Regions from separate parts of the Hydrogenophaga sp. SL48 genome, predicted to be linked through region 1. Evidence: predicted binding sites of a transcription regulator. Region 1 holds the regulator's gene; each other region holds the start of a gene.
What was found. The regulator FNR, encoded in region 1, switches genes on or off when oxygen is low (the NO sensors DNR and NnrR bind a similar motif). The targets are predictions, from matches to a motif close to TTGATNNNNATCAA.
Positions count from the first base shown of each region.

Region 2: IM738_RS19650 (ribonucleoside triphosphate reductase) is a predicted target of FNR. The motif match lies at 3,319-3,332, and genes of this name have one in related genera.
Region 3: ubiU (ubiquinone anaerobic biosynthesis protein UbiU) is a predicted target of FNR. The motif match lies at 2,439-2,452, and genes of this name have one in related genera.

Region 1 is NZ_CP063400.1:1,306,556-1,311,777, reverse strand. Features, by position in the region: gene IM738_RS06295 (DMT family transporter) at 1-321, shown strand, start outside; gene IM738_RS06290 (sulfite exporter TauE/SafE family protein) at 322-993, opposite strand; gene hemN (oxygen-independent coproporphyrinogen III oxidase) at 1,114-2,493, opposite strand; gene fnr (fumarate/nitrate reduction transcriptional regulator Fnr) at 2,670-3,389, shown strand; gene IM738_RS06275 (hypothetical protein) at 3,456-3,749, opposite strand; gene IM738_RS06270 (nitrogen fixation protein FixH) at 3,822-4,121, opposite strand; gene ccoG (cytochrome c oxidase accessory protein CcoG) at 4,154-5,222, opposite strand, start outside.
Region 2 is NZ_CP063400.1:4,154,132-4,159,353, reverse strand. Features, by position in the region: gene IM738_RS19670 (LLM class flavin-dependent oxidoreductase) at 1-18, shown strand, start outside; gene IM738_RS19665 (AraC family transcriptional regulator) at 65-940, opposite strand; gene IM738_RS19660 (hypothetical protein) at 1,070-1,837, shown strand; gene IM738_RS19655 (acyl-CoA dehydrogenase family protein) at 1,964-3,259, opposite strand; gene IM738_RS19650 (ribonucleoside triphosphate reductase) at 3,458-5,222, shown strand, end outside.
Region 3 is NZ_CP063400.1:4,139,888-4,145,109, forward strand. Features, by position in the region: gene IM738_RS19570 (adenosylcobalamin-dependent ribonucleoside-diphosphate reductase) at 1-965, opposite strand, end outside; gene IM738_RS19575 (NAD(P)H-dependent flavin oxidoreductase) at 962-2,167, opposite strand; gene ubiU (ubiquinone anaerobic biosynthesis protein UbiU) at 2,537-3,571, shown strand; gene ubiV (ubiquinone anaerobic biosynthesis protein UbiV) at 3,864-4,778, shown strand; gene trhA (PAQR family membrane homeostasis protein TrhA) at 4,782-5,222, shown strand, end outside.

The DNA of each region.
Region 1 (5,222 bases):
CTGTGGGGCTTTGTGCTGGTCACCCCCCTGGGCATCTGGGCCGCTTGGCGCTTCGATTTCGGCTCCGTGCGCCTTGACACCTGGGGTCTGCTGGTGTTTTACGCTCTGGCTGCGAGCGTCTGGACGGTGTGGCTCTGGATGACCGGGCTGAAAACCATTCCCGCATCCAAGGCCGGTGTGTTCGCCGTGATGCTGCCCCTCAGTGCAGCAACCATCGGTGTTGTGTTCATGGGTGAGCGGCTCACGCCCATTCAGCTGCTCGCGTTCGGCATCGCCCTATTGGGCCTGGTTCTCGCCACGTTGCCGGGTCGAAAGCCCTGATCAGGCACACCACAGCCCGGTGGGATTGGTGATACCCATCCAGAGCGCCCAGCCCGAGGTGGCCGCCAACGCCAATCCGGCCAGGCGAATGCCCCAGGCACCCGAACGACCCCCACGCAAACGCAGCAAGAGCCAAGGCCCGGCGGTCAACGAGATGGAGGTGCCCGTCGAAAAGAGCGCCATGATGAGCGCGCCCTCCATCGCGTTGGCTGAGAGCGAGGCGACCAACAACGCCGAGTACAGCAAGCCGCAAGGCATCAGGGCCCAGGCCACACCCAGCACCACGGGCGCTTTGCCGCCCAGGCGGCCGAGCACGGGGCGCGCCTTGCGCCAGACGCTTTGACCGAGCCCTTCCAGCCACGCGGGCTGCCTTGCCTGCCAGAGGAGCACCGCACCGAGGAGCAACGCCGCCACATGGAACATCGTCCAGACCGGACGGATGACGGCCGTGTTGGTGCCCAACCAAGCCAACCCTTGAACCGACCCGGCGGCAAACGCACCAAAAAGCGCATAGCCCAACATGCGACTGGCCTGAAACGACCACAACGCCTGTGTGCTGCGCTCGCCGGCGGCACGGCCGATACCCGCACAAGCGGCCCCGCACATGGCCACGCAGTGCGGGCCACCGGCCAGCCCCATGAACAGGGCCGTGATCGCCATGGAAGTCTGCATCAGGGAACTCTAGCAGGCGGGGAAAGATGAGCGGACGAAGTCCCCACAAGCTCCATGCAAGCGGGGCGCTTGACCGCTCTCGCGGCGAGCCTGGGCGGCAGCGCCAACGATCGTTTCAGGTCAGATGATTTTGGAGAAACGGGCGCGGTCCTGATCCACTTGAAGGTTCTTGTCAAACACCATCGCAATGGCGCGCACCAGATACCAGCCCGTGGCAGTGACCTGCACACCCGACTCGTCAATGCTCACCAGTCCCTGTTCGGCAAAGCTGGCCAAGACCTCAAGTTCTCGGGCAAAGTACTTTTTGCAATCTATGAGATGCCCCAGGTTGATGGGCTCGTACTGCAACTGGCCCTGACACATCAAGGACATGATGACCGACCTGCGCAACAGATCGTCGCGCGTGAGTGCCAAGCCGCGAACGATCGGCAACCGGCCCTGATCCAGAGCGTCGTAGTAATCCTCGATCGTCTTGGCGTTCTGGCTGTAGGTCGCACCGATGCGGCCGATGGCCGACACACCCAGGGCGATGAGATCGCAGTCGGGTTGTGTGCTGTAGCCCTGGAAATTGCGGTGCAGGCGGCCCTGCCGCTTGGCCACCGCCAAGGCATCGGTGGGCAGCGCGAAATGATCCATGCCCACATACACGTAGCCGGCCTCGCTCATGGCATCCAGCGAGGCCGAGAGCATGGACAGCTTGTCCCCGGGGCTGGGCAGTTCCGCCGCAATGATGCGGCGCTGCGGCTTGAACCGCGAAGGCAGGTGGGCGTAGGCGTAAAGCGCAATGCGGTCAGGGCGCAGCTGGTTGACCTGCGCCAGCGTGCGGGAGAACGATTCCGGCGTTTGCAGTGGCAGGCCGTAGATCAGGTCCACGTTCACCGATTCGAAGCCGATCTTGCGGGCGGTTTCCACCAGTTCAAACACCTGTTCGGCGGGCTGCACCCGGTGCACGGCTTTTTGCACCGCAGGATCGAAGTCCTGCACGCCAAAGCTCAGGCGATTGAACCCAAGGCGTGCGAGGGTCTGCAAACGCTGGCCGGTCACCGTGCGGGGATCCACCTCGATCGAATACTCCCCACCCGGCACCAGCGTGAAGTTGCGGCGGATCATCGCCATCAGGTCTTCGAGCTCGCCATCCGACAGGAAGGTGGGCGTCCCGCCACCAAGGTGCAGCTGGGACACGCTGTGGCCCTTGCCGAAGTGCTGCACCTGCAGGTCGACCTCACGCGAGAGGTAGCGCAAATATTCCTCCGCCCGCTCGTGGTGCTTGGTGATCACCTTGTTGCAGGCGCAGTAGTAACAAACCGATTCGCAAAACGGCACATGCACGTACAGGGACAGCGGCAAGGCCATCGAGCCCGCTCGCCGCTGCTCCAGGGCCTGGATGTAGTCGGCTTCGGTGAAGGCTTCCACAAACCGATCAGCCGTCGGATACGAGGTGTAGCGCGGTCCAGGGACATCGAACCGCTTGAGCAATTCGTCAGATATGGCGTGACTCACAGGCAATTCTCCAATGCAGAAGGAGAATGTGCCCCAGGCGCGTTCGAGCGCCCTTGATCAAGATCAAGGGCGCATGACAGCCAAGGGTTTCTGCTGACTGACGCCAGCGAAACGAATGGGTACATCGACATCAGCGACACCCATGCGTTAAGCTTCGGCCCAATTGCGGGATATTTATGGACATTCAAAGCATCAAAGTCGCCTGTTCCAGCTGCAATTTGCGGGAGCTGTGCTTGCCCATGGGCTTGAACCCCAACGAAATGGACAAGCTCGACAACGTCATTTCAGCCCGTCGGCGCGTCAAACGGGGCTCGGCCTTGTTCAACACCGGCGACAAGTTCACCTCCCTCTATGCCGTCCGTTCGGGTTTCTTCAAAACCTGTGTGACCACCGCCGACGGCCGGGACCAGGTCACCGGCTTCCAGATGACGGGCGAAATCATCGGCCTGGATGGCATCGTGAGCGACCGCCACTCGTGTGACGCCATCGCCCTGGAGGACGCCGAGGTCTGCATCATGCCGTTCGATCAGGTTGAAGAGCTTTCTCGGGAGTTCACCACCCTGCAGCACCATGTGCACAAGATCATGAGCCGCGAAATCGTGCGAGACCACAGCGTGATGCTGCTGCTGGGCAGCATGCGCGCCGAGGAACGCCTGGCGGCGTTCCTGCTCAACCTGGTGCAGCGCCTGCATGCCCGAGGCTTCTCGCAATCCGAGCTGGTGCTGCGCATGACGCGCGAAGAGATCGGCAGCTACCTGGGCATGAAGCTGGAAACGGTCAGCCGCACGTTCTCGAAGTTTGTCGAGGAAGGCATCATTGAAGTCAAGCAACGCTACGTGCACATCAAGGACACCGAAGCACTCAAGCTGATCGTGAATCCACAGACCTGCCGCTGATTTCAGCGTTCAAAAGAAAACCCCGCCGGACCGCTCCGGCGGGGTTTTCTTTTGGGCTTTTCGCCGTCAGCGACAGGAGCGGTTTTGTGCACAGCTTTCAGGCCGCGCGGCCTCGGGCACCGGGCATCGGTTGACCTCGAAGGGTGACATCGACAACAGGGTGGTCAGCGCGCTGGAGGCCATGGTGATTCCCCAGAACACAAAGAAGGCCAAGGTGTAGATGGCCTGCCGGGACAGCCCCAGCGGGTTGCCAAACCAATGCAAGTCACCGGGGTCCACCATCGCAAACACGATCATTTCCAGAACCGCTGCCACCAGAAAGGCTGGCCAGGCAATCCACATCCAGCGCTGTGACCACATGCTCTTGTCTCCTCGTAGGGGGTGAAAGTCAGTTCAAGAAGTCTTTGAGGTCGGCGGCTCGGCCTGCCCCTGTTATTTGGCCGCAGGCTCCGGCAGCGGTGAGGCCGCGTGGTTGCGCGCCTGCTGCGCGGGCTGCAAGGTTTCCAGCGCTTTGGCTTTGGCTTGTCCGTCCAGGGCATGAGCGGCTTTCAGGTCTCGCTCGAAATCGGCCTTGTTGAGCACAGGATCAGCGCCCTTGACGGCGATGATGGCCGTGGCAATGGCTGCAACCACCACCACGAGTGGTCCGCCCACCACCAGCCACATGTGAGGCACTTTCCACCAGGGGATGGGCAGCGAAGACTGGGCGGGAGCGGCGTTGTTGGGATTCATGTGGGTGTCGGAGTGGAAAGGTGGGTGTCACTTTACCGGGGGATCAGGAACGCGGCTTTTTCTTTCACCTGAGACACCTCATCCCCTGTCGAACGGACATCGAATTGGATGGGATGAGAACCGGTGGATGCCGCCCCCGGAGGCACCTGCACCCGAATGACGGCAGAACGCACTTCGGTGGGCAGCACCTCCACTTCGCTCTCGGAAGCGATGGTGATGCCAGGCAGACCGGTGACACCAATCACATAGCGCTGCGTGGACTCGGTGGCGTTCATGACCTGCAACCTGAACACGTTCTCGATGCGCCCTTGTTCCACCATGCGGGCCAGCGTGCCCCGGTCACGGATCACATCCACCTTGAGCGGGGTGCGCAGGTACAGACTCACCATCACGGCGGTCGTGATGGCCATCAGGATGCCCGTGTAGACAAGCACGCGCGGGCGCAGACCTCGACGGACCATCTGTGCCGTCGTCCAGCCATTGGCCATGCCGTTCTGCGTCGCGTACTTGACCAGTCCGCGGGGATAGCCCACCTTGTCCATCACCTCGTCACACACGTCAATGCAGGCGCCGCACCCGATGCATTCGTATTGAAGGCCCTTGCGGATGTCGATGCCGGTCGGGCACACCTGCACACACAGCGTGCAATCGACACAGGCGCCCAAGCCCAGCGCCTGGGGATCGGCTTTCTTGGAACGCGGTCCCCGCGGCTCACCCCGTTTCTCGTCGTAGGTGACGATCATCGTGTCCTTGTCGAACATCGCGCTCTGGAAGCGGGCATAGGGGCACATGTACTTGCACACCTGCTCGCGCATGAAGCCGGCGTTGCCATAGGTGGCAAAGCCATAGAAAAAGATCCAGAAGGTCTGCCAGGGCCCCAGAGAAGCGGCCAGGGAAACCACAGCCAGCTCGCGAATCGGCGTGAAGTACCCGACGAAGGTGAAGCCCGTCCAGAGCGAAAACAGAATCCACAACGCGTGCTTGAGCCACTTCTTGCCCAGCTTCTGAGCAGACAGCTCGGCTTTGTCCAGCCGCATGCGGGCGGATCGATCCCCTTCGACCTTCTTCTCGATCCAGAGGAACACCTCGGTGTACACCGTC
Region 2 (5,222 bases), 2.6 Mb from region 1:
GAAGCGGTGGCGGCCTGAGTGGCCTGAGGTCCCGCAGCGCCCCGGGGGCCGGCCGCGCCTCGGGTCAGCGCGCCGAGGGCACAGACCCCTTGAGCCAGTCGCGCGGCGAGTGCCCGGACCGGGCGGCAAACGCACGGCTCAGGGCCGACGGGTTGGCGTAGCCCAGGTCGCTGGCCAGCTGCTTGATGGACGCGCCCTGCAACAGCCCCGCCTGCGCCAGGCCGATGCGCCAGTCGGTCAGGTAGCCCGCCGGCGTCTGGCCGACCAGGTCCCGAAACCGCTGGGCGAAGCTGGTGCGCGACATGCCCGCCACCGCGGCCAGTTGCTCGACGCTCCAGGGCGCGCCGGGCGCGTCGTGCAGGGCCACGAGCGCGCGCGCCAGCCGGGGGTCCGACAGGCCCGTGACCAGCCCGGGCGGCACCCCGGCCTCGCGCGGGTGGTCAAGCAGCCATCGCAGGGCCTGGATCAGCACCACTTCAAACAGCCGGTCGGCCAGCAGGCGGTGCCCGCAGCGCACCCGGTCGGTCTCGGCGAACAGCAGATCCAGCGCGGCCGCCAGCCCGTCCACCTGGTGCAGCGGCAGGACGAGCACGCCGGGCAGGGTGCGCACCAGCGGGTGCGCCTGGCCGCCGTCGAACCGCAGCTGCGCGCAGGTGAAGTCGCTGCCCTCGACCGGCGGGTTGTGGAAGTGGTGGGTGATGGCGCGCGGGTAGAACAGCAGCGAGGGTTCGCTGATCTGCAGGCGCCGCGGCACCCCTTGCCGGGCCGGGTGTGTGACCTTGAGCGTGCCCCGGCGCAGCACGTGCAGGTAGCCCGTGCCGGGCGCGGGGGTGAAGCTCTGCACACCGCAGAGCGTGCCGGTGAACGACAGCTGGGCGCGCACGGGAAAACGCTCCAGCAGGCCAGAGAGTCGGTCGACGGGTGGGGGTGTCGTGGTCATGGGGTGGCTGAACGAATGGGTATCCATCGTGTACGAAATGATCCCATTTGAACAGAAGGCGGAACGACACTGGGTGCCACGGGACCGCCGGCCGGCGGCCTGTTCCCAGCCCCACTCCAGGAGTTTTCCATGCGTTCCATCTCCCTTTCCTCCCCGCTGCGCGCCACCTGGCTGGTGGCTTCTCTGGCGTTGGCCGGGCCTGCCCTGGCCGATGGGGGCCGCGCCCACACCGGGGGCATCGCGACCGCGCCGGCCAAGGCGGTGCACGCGCCGTTCGATGTGGTGCACACCCGCATCAGCACCGAGGACAACGCCCTGGTGTTCCACATGCAGGTCTCGGGCAAGGCCGGGCGCACGCGGCCGACGAAGTCCGGCCAGCTGGCCGGCAGCCGGGTGTTCTCCTACGTCTGGCCCACCAGCCTGGACCCGGCCGAGGTGGGCTTCGAGCCCCAGGCCGGCATCCTGGCCTTCGCCGTCACCGCCCACCCCGACTTCGACGACACGCCGCTGTTCGACGAAAACGGCGACGGCCACCTGAAGAACGACGGCGGCGTGTGGCACTCGCACTGGGTGGTGCTGCGGCCCGACGAGGCCTGTGGCCAAGGGTCGCTGAAGGTGGTCGACATCCCCGAGGGCAGCCGGCCGCGCCTGCCCAAGACCTGGCCCGGCCTGCCGCTGCTGATCGACAGCCCCGGCTGGAGCCCCTCGTTCGAGCGCGACAGCGTGAACGTGCGCGTGCCCTTCGACAACGTGTCGGCGCTGCAGGCCCTGAAGTTCGACGGCGTGACCGCCGCACTGCGGGTGAACGCCAGCCTGCACACGCCGCTGCTGTGCGTGGCGAAGGTGTTCAAGGTGGCGTCGGGCGACCTCTCGCTGCCGGGCCAGGTGGACCGCTGAACTGGAACACCCCCGCCGCGCTTCGCGCGCCCCCCTCAAGGGGGCGGCACTGGCCGTCCGGCAAAGCCGGCCCGGCGGTGCCCTGGACGTATGAGCGCGCGACCCACGCGGTTGTAGAACGTGGCCTCAGTTCAGGCGCGGTGGCGTGCGCATCTGCTCGGGCGTGGTGAAGTAGGCGGAAGACGACCCCATGCGTTCACGCGCCCGCTCCAGCTCGTGCCGGGCCACGCTGCGCAGGTGCACCTCGTCGGGTCCGTCGAGCAGGTGCAGGGCGCGGCCCCAGGTCCAGAACTGCGCCAGCGGCGTGTCGGGCGAGAGGCCCATGGCACCGAAGATCTGCATGGCGCGGTCCACCACGCGGGTCTGCAGGCCTGCGGCCACCACCTTGATCGCGGCCACCTGCGCGCGCAAGGCCGCGGGCTCGGTGCGCTCCGGGTGGTCGAGCAGCCAGGCGCAGCGCAGCACCAGCAGGCGCGCCTGGTCGATCTCGATGCGCGACAGCGCGATCCACTCCTGCACGTTGGCGTAGTCGGCCAGGTATTTGCCGAAGGTCCGGCGCTCCAGCGCGCGTTCGGTGGCGAGCGCCAGCGCCAGCTCGCACTGGCCGATGGTGCGCATGCAGTGGTGCACGCGGCCCGGCCCCAGCCGCGCCTGCGCCATCGCAAAACCTTCGCCCCAGCCGCCGAGCAGGTGGTCGGCCGGCACGCGCACCTGGCGGAACACGATCTCGCCATGCCCCTCGGGCGCGTGGTGGTGCACCACGCTGATGTTGCGCACCACGTCCACGCCCGGCGTGTCCAGCGGCACCAGCACCATGCTGTGCTGGTGGTGCCGGGTCTCGGCCGCGGCGCTGTCGTCGGGCGCGTTGCGCGCCATCACGATCAACAGCCGGCAGCCCGGGTGCGCCACGCCGGTGATGAACCACTTGCGGCCGTTGAGCACGAGGTCGTCGCCCTCGCGCCGCACCGTGGTCTGCAGGTTGGTCGGGTCCGACGAGGCCACGTCGGGTTCGGACATGGCGAAGGCGGAGCGGATCGTTCCATGGAGCAGCGGCGTGAGCCACTGCGTGCGCTGCGCGGATGTGGCGAAGCGGTGCAGCAGCTCCATGTTGCCGGTGTCGGGCGCGCTGCAGTTGAACACCTCGGCCGCCCAGTGCAGTTGGCCCATGGCCTCGGCCAGCGGCGCGTAGTCGAGGTTGCCCAGCCGGGTGCCGGGCTCGTCTTCGCGCAGCCCGGGCAGGAACAGGTTCCACAGCCCTTCCTCGCGCGCCAGGGTCTTCAGGTCTTCGAGGAAGGGTGGCGGGTAGTCCCCCTGCTGCACCGCCTGGTGCCAGGCCGCGTTGTGCGGCAGCAGGTAGGTCTGCATGAAGGTCTCCAGCTGCTGCTGGAGCGCCTGCGCCCGGGGGCTGTGATCGAAGTCCATGCCGGGATTCTTCAGGCTCGGCGCGGTCCTGTCAGAACGCGCGTGACAGCCGCACCCGGTTGACGCAGATCAAGCCGGTGAAAGGCCTGAAACCGCGTTGGAAGCTGCGTCGACCTTGCGTCAAATCAAACTATCTATGGTGTCTGGCGGGTATCTTGAACACCATAGGTAGTGTTTTTGATCCAGGAGGCGAGAGCTATGAAAGATGCGATGGTGGTCAGTCTTCCAAGGGAGGTGATCAAGCGTTCGGGCCTGCGCGAGGCCTTCGATGCCGACAAGATCCGGTCCGCGCTGGCGCGGGCCGGCCAGGCCAGCGGCGAGTTCGACGGCGCCGAGGCCGCGCTGTTGTGTGCCCAGGTGGTCAAGGTGCTGATCCACCGCTTCAAGGGTGCGCCGCCCGGCATCGAGCCGATCCAGGACGTGGTCGAACAGACGCTGATCGCGGCCAACCACCTCCAGACCGCGCGCGCCTACATCGTCTACCGCGAGCAGCACGCCACGCTGCGCGCCGACCAGCAGACGCTGGTGGATGTGGAATCGTCGATCAACGAGTACCTCACGCGCGCCGACTGGCGCGTGAACGCCAACGCCAACCAGGGCTATTCGCTGGGCGGGCTGATCCTGAACGTGGCCGGCAAGGTCACGGCCAACTACTGGCTCTCGCACGTCTACACGCCCGAGATCGGGCAGGCGCACCGCGAGGGCGACCTCCACATCCACGACCTCGACATGCTCAGCGGCTACTGCGCGGGCTGGTCGCTGCGCACCCTGCTCAACGAAGGCCTCAACGGCGTGCCGGGCAAGGTGGAGTCGGGGCCGCCGAAACACATGTCCTCGGCCGTGGGGCAGATCGTGAACTTCCTGGGCACGCTGCAGAACGAGTGGGCCGGCGCGCAGGCCTTCTCGTCGTTCGACACCTACATGGCGCCCTATGTGCGCCAGGACGGCATGGAGTACGCGGCCGTGCGCCAGTGCATCCAGGAGCTGATCTACAACCTCAACGTGCCCTCGCGCTGGGGCACGCAGACGCCCTTCACCAACCTCACCTTCGACTGGGTCTGCCCCGACGACCTGCGCGAACAGGTGCCGGTGATCGCCGGGCAGGAAATGCCGTTCTGCTACGGCGATCTGCAGGCCGAGATGGACCTGATCAACCGCGCCTACATCGAGGTGATGACCGAGGGCGACGCCAAGGGGCGGGTCTTCACCTTCCCCATCCCCACCTACAACATCACGCCCGATTTCCCCTGGGAGAGCGAGAACGCGCGGCGCCTGTTCGACATGACGGCCAAGTACGGCCTGCCGTACTTCCAGAACTTCATCAACTCCGAGCTGCAGCCGAACATGGTGCGCTCCATGTGCTGCCGGCTGCAGCTTGATCTGCGCGAGCTGCTCAAGCGCGGCAACGGCCTGTTCGGCAGCGCCGAGCAGACCGGCAGCCTGGGCGTGGTCACGGTGAACTGCGCGCGCCTGGGGCATCTGCACGCGGGCGACGAGGCCGGCCTGCTGGCCGCGCTCGACCGCCTGCTGGTGTTGGGCCAACAGAGCCTGGAGACCAAGCGCAAGCTGATCCAGCGGCTGATGGACCAGGGCCTGTTCCCGTACACCAAGCGCTACCTCGGCACCCTGCGCAACCACTTCAGCACCCTGGGCGTGAACGGCATCAACGAGATGGTGCGCAACTTCACCGGCGACGCGCACGACATCACCACCGACGACGGCCACGCCTTCGCGCTGCGCTTCCTGGACCACGTGCGCGAACGCATCGTGGCCTTCCAGGAGGAGACCGGCCACCTGTACAACCTGGAGGCCACGCCCGCGGAGGGCACCACCTACCGCTTCGCCCGCGAAGACCGCAAGCGCTGGCCCGCCATCCTGCAGGCCGGCACGCCCGAGCAGCCCTACTACACCAACTCGTCGCAGCTGCCCGTGGGCTTCACCGACGACCCGTTCGAGGCGCTGG
Region 3 (5,222 bases), 2.6 Mb from region 1:
TTCTGCACGAAGCGGGTCAGGATGATGGGGCCGAGGTCGCAGCAGCCGTAGGGCGGCAGCGGCTGTTCGCCACAGGGGTTCGTGGCCGAGATCGTTTCGCAGTAGTGCAGGTTGTTGTCGGTGCCGATCTTGTCGAGGAACAGGATGCCCGGCTCGGCGAAGTCGTAGGCCGACTTCATGATCGTGTCCCAGAGCTCGCGCGCGGCCAGGGTCTGGTAGACCCACTGGCCGTCGCTGCGCTGGTAGGCGCCCTTGTCGAGCAACGTCTTGCCGGGACGGGCCTTGTGCACCAGCTCCCAGGGCTGGTCGTTGCCCACGGCCTCCATGAAGGCGTCAGACACGCCGACCGAGACGTTGAAGTTGTTCCAGCGGCCGGGGGTGCGCTTGGCGGTGATGAAATCCATCACGTCCGGGTGGTCGATGCGCAACACGCCCATCTGCGCGCCACGCCGCGCGCCCGCGCTCTCGACCGTCGAACACGACTGGTCGAACACGTTGATGTAGCTGCAGGGGCCCGACGCCATGGAGTGCGTGCCCTTGACCTCGGCACCCCGGGGGCGGATGCGCGAAAAATCGTAGCCCACGCCGCCGCCGCGGCGCATGGTTTCGGCCGCCTCGCGCAGCGCTTCATAAATGCCGGGGTAGCCCTCGGCGTCCACGCCCTGGATCGCATCGCCCACGGGCTGCACGAAACAGTTGATGAGCGTGGCCTGGATGTCGGTGCCGGCGGCGCTCATGATGCGGCCCGCGCCGATGGCGCCGGCGTGCAGGTTGGCGAGGAAGGTTTGCTCCCACTCGGCCCGCGTTTCGGGCTTTTCCACGGAAGCGAGCGCTCGCGCCACACGGCGGTAGAGGTCTTCGACGCCGGTCTCGCCGGGCTTGAGGTATTTTTCGGCCAGGACGTCCTGGCTGATGGGTTGGGTTTGTGTCAGGTCCTGCGCGCGCAGGCTGTGGTCACGCTTCATGCGGTGGCTCCAGATTCGATGGGCAAAGGGGCGGTATTCTGCCCCAAAGCCGGGGACAGGCAGCCCCCGATCATCCACCACATCAGGTCGCGCACGGAACGGATGTCCTTGCCGAACGGCAGGGTACCGGCACCCCGGAAAAACAGGCCCTTGTTTTCATCGCCTTCCATGGCGTGGCCCAGCTGCTGGTCGATGCAGAACTGGCCGATGCCCACCACGCCGTCGCGCAGGCCGCAATGGGCCAGGCAGTCGAACGCCATGTTGCACTTTTTCTTGACGTGGGCCGCCGCCTGGAGCTTGGGCTCGATGCGGATGTACTTGTCCAGCCAGGGCGTGCGCACCGCGCGCGCGGGCAGACCGGCCACGCTCACGAACTCCACCACGTCTTCGGGCCGCGCCTCGGCCAGCACACGCTTGAACACCGGGTCGGCGTCGCATTCCTGGGTGACAGCAAAGGCCGTGCCCATCTGCACCGCGCTCGCGCCCAGGGCCTGCAGGCGCAGCAGGTCGTTCCGGGAACTGATGCCCCCGGCCGCGATCAGGGGGATCTGTCCCTCGATGCCGGCGGTCTTGAAGAATTCGAGCACCGCCGGGAGCACCTGATCGAACTCGAAGCGTCCGTCCTGCAGATCCGCCACCTTGGCGGCCCCGAGGTGGCCACCGGCCAGGCGCGGGTGCTCGATGACGATGGCATCGGGCAGGCGGCCCTTCTTTTCCCACTTGCGCACCAGCAACTGCACGCCGCGCGCGTCCGACAGGATGGGGATCAGCGCCGTCTGGGGGTGGTTCTTGGCGATCTCGGGCAGGTCCAGCGGCAGGCCGGCGCCCACCACCACCGCGTCGGCACCGCTCTCCAGCGCCTGGCGCACGTAGATTTCATATGCCGAGAGCGCCTTCATCACGTTGACCGCGATCAGGCCACGGCCCTGGGCGATGCCGCGCGCGCGCTGGATCTCGCGGTCCAGCGCGACCAGGTTGGCGGCGTCGATGCGTTCTTTGGCGTCGGGCTCCTTGCCGCTCTCCAGATGCACCGTCTGCGCCATCAGGTCGGGGTGCAGGCGGCGCAGGTCCACCGACGAGACCGTGCCGACCCCGCCCAGCGACGCCACCGCACCGGCCAGCCCGCCGGCCGACACGCCCACGCCCATGCCGCCCTGCACCACGGGCAGCAGCTCCTTGCCGCCACCGCCCTGGCCGCCCATGCGCCAGGTGCGCAGCCCGCCCTCGCGGGCCAGGCGCAGCAAGGCCTCGGCGTGCGCGGCCACATCGCCGCTGTCAGGCGGCACCGCGCCCATGTCGTCTCGTGCATTCATCGTGTCGTTCCGGTTGTGCGGCGCAAAAAACCGCATCTGGAGCCTACCGGCGAGCGCCCGGAAGCACCTTGTCCTGCATCAAGAACCGCCCTCGGGCGGGCCTTCGCCGCCGCCCAGCCCGTTCCAGGCCCCACTTGCGCCAGATCAAGCCATGAGCCCCTTGACCCAGGTCAACGCCGGGGCGGCGGGCCGCTGATACCTTCGCGCCCGTCTGGCACCGGACCCGTCCGGCGTGCCGCCCCTCCCTTGCACCCTCCCATGGCCAACGACCGCACGCAACCGAATTCCCCCACCCTGGACCTGGTCTGCCCGGCCGGCAGCCTGCCCGCGCTCAAGGCCGCGGTGGACCACGGCGCCAACTGCGTCTACCTGGGCCTGCGCGACGCCACCAATGCGCGCAACTTCGCCGGCCTGAACTTCGACGACGCGGCCATCGCCAGCGGCGTGGCCTACGCCCACGCCCGCGACTGCCAGGTGTTCATGGCGCTCAACACCTACCCCCAGGCCGCGCAGCCGGAGCGCTGGCGAGAGGCGATGGACAAGGCGGTGAACCTGGGCGTGGACGCGGTCATCCTGGCCGACCCCGGCCTCATGCAATACGCCACCCAGCGCCACCCCCGGCTGAGGCTGCACCTCTCGGTGCAGGGCTCGGCGACCAACCCCGAGGCGATCAACCTCTACCACCGCGAGTTCGGCATTTCGCGCGCCGTGCTGCCGCGTGTGCTCTCGCTCGACCAGGTGCGCCAGGTGGTGCAGAAGACGCCGGTGGAGATCGAGGTGTTCGGCTTCGGCAGCCTGTGCGTGATGGTCGAAGGCCGCTGCGCGCTCTCGTCCTACGTCACCGGCGAGTCGCCCAACACGCACGGCGTGTGTTCGCCCGCCAAGGCGGTGCGCTGGCAGGAAACGCCGAGAGGCCTGGAGTCGCGCCTGAACGGCGTGCTGATCGACCGCTACGCCACCGGCGAGAGCGCGGGTTACCCCACGCTGTGCAAGGGCCGCTTCGACGTCGAGAACGACACCAGCTACTACGCGATCGAAGAGCCCACCAGCCTCAACACGCTCTCGCTGTTGCCGCAGCTCTTGCAGATGGGCGTGCGTGCGATCAAGATCGAAGGACGCCAGCGCAGCCCGGCCTACGTGGCCCAGGTGACGAAGGTCTGGCGCGAGGCCATCGACAGTTGCCAGACCCAGCCCCAGCACTACACACCCAAAAGCGCCTGGATGGCCTCGCTCGACCAGGTGGCCGAGGGGCAGCAGCACACCTTGGGCGCCTACCACCGGCCGTGGAAGTGATGGCTCCCCCCTGCGCCGCTTCGCGGCTTCCCCCCAGGGGAACGCACCCAGTGGCCTGGCGAAGCCAGTTCCACGGGTGCCCTGGGCGGGGCACGCGCTCCGGAGACAGAAACGCTCCCCCTGCGCCGCTTCGCGGCTTCCCCCCAGGGGGACCACGCCCTTGGACCGGCGGAGCCGGATCTTCGGCGTGTGCTGGGCAAGGCACGCGCTCCGGAGGCTTGGCATTCACTCCCTCGCCCCTCTGGGGAGAGGGTTGGGGTGAGGGGCCGCCGCACACACTGGAACCACTGAAGTGAAACTTTCTCTCGGACCCTTGCAGTACTACTGGCCGCGCCAGACCGTCTTTGACTTCTACGAGGCCATGGCCGCGACGGCGGTGGACATCGTCTACCTCGGTGAGGTGACTTGCTCGCGCCGCCACGAGCTGCGCCTGTCGGACTGGCTGGACGTGGCCGAGCTGGTGCGTGCTGCGGGCAAGACCGCGGTGCTGTCCACCCAGGTGCTGCTGGAGTCGGGCTCGGACGTGAGCGCGATGCAGAAGATCACCGCGAACACCGGTTTCGACGTCGAGGCCAACGACATGGGCGCGGTGGGCGCGCTGGCCGGCCAGCGCGGTTTCGTCGCCGGCCCGCACCTCAACCTCTACAACGGCCCTTCACTGGCCTGGATGGCGTCCATGGGTGCCACGCGCTGGGTCGCGCCGCTGGAAATGCCGAGCCACGACCTGGCCCTGCTGCAGCAGCAGCGCCCGGCCGGCCTGCAGACCGAGGTGTTCGTGCACGGCCGCCTGCCGCTGGCTTTCTCGGCCCGCTGCTTCACCGCGCGCCACCGCAACCTGCCCAAGGACGACTGCCGCTTCAGCTGCCTCGACCACCCCGACGGCCTGATGCTCAAGACGCGCGAGAGCGCCGAGTTCCTGGTGCTCAACGGCGTCCAGACCCAGTCCGCGCGGGTGCACAGCCTGATCGACGCCTGGGACGATCTGACGGCGCTCGGCGTGGACGTGGCGCGCATCAGCCCGCAGTCCTTGCACACGGCGGAGGTGATCGGCCTGTACGACGCGGTGCGCCGCGGCGCGCTCGACGGGCCGGCGGCCCGCGCGGCCCTGCTGCCGCTGCTGCCCGACCGCGACTGCAACGGCTACTGGCACGGCCAGCCCGGGCAGGACCGCATCGAGCCCGCAGCACCGGCCGCGGTCGCGGCCTGACGCATGGTCGCCGGCGAACGCTTCAACAGCATCAGCCACCTCGTGGGGGCGGTGCTGGCCGTGGCCGCCGCGGTGGTGCTCATCATCAGCGCCTCGCTCAAGGGCGACCCCTGGCGCATCGTGGGCTTCAGCGTCTACGGCGCCACGCTGGTGGCGCTGTATGTGGCGTCCACGCTGTACCACGCGCTGGGCGGTCGCGCCAAGGCCGTGTTCCAGAAGCTGGACCACTGCAGCATCTACCTGCTGATCGCGGGCACCTACACGCCCTTCGCGCTGGTCTCGCTCAACGGCCCCTGGGGCTGGTCGTTGCTGGGCGTGGTCTGGGGGCTGGCCGTCGTGGGCATCGCGCAGGAGATCTGGCTCGCGCGCGGCGCGCGGGTGATGTCGCTGGTGATCTACGTGCTCATGGGCTGGCTGGCGCTGGTGGCGGTGGCGCCGCTGTGG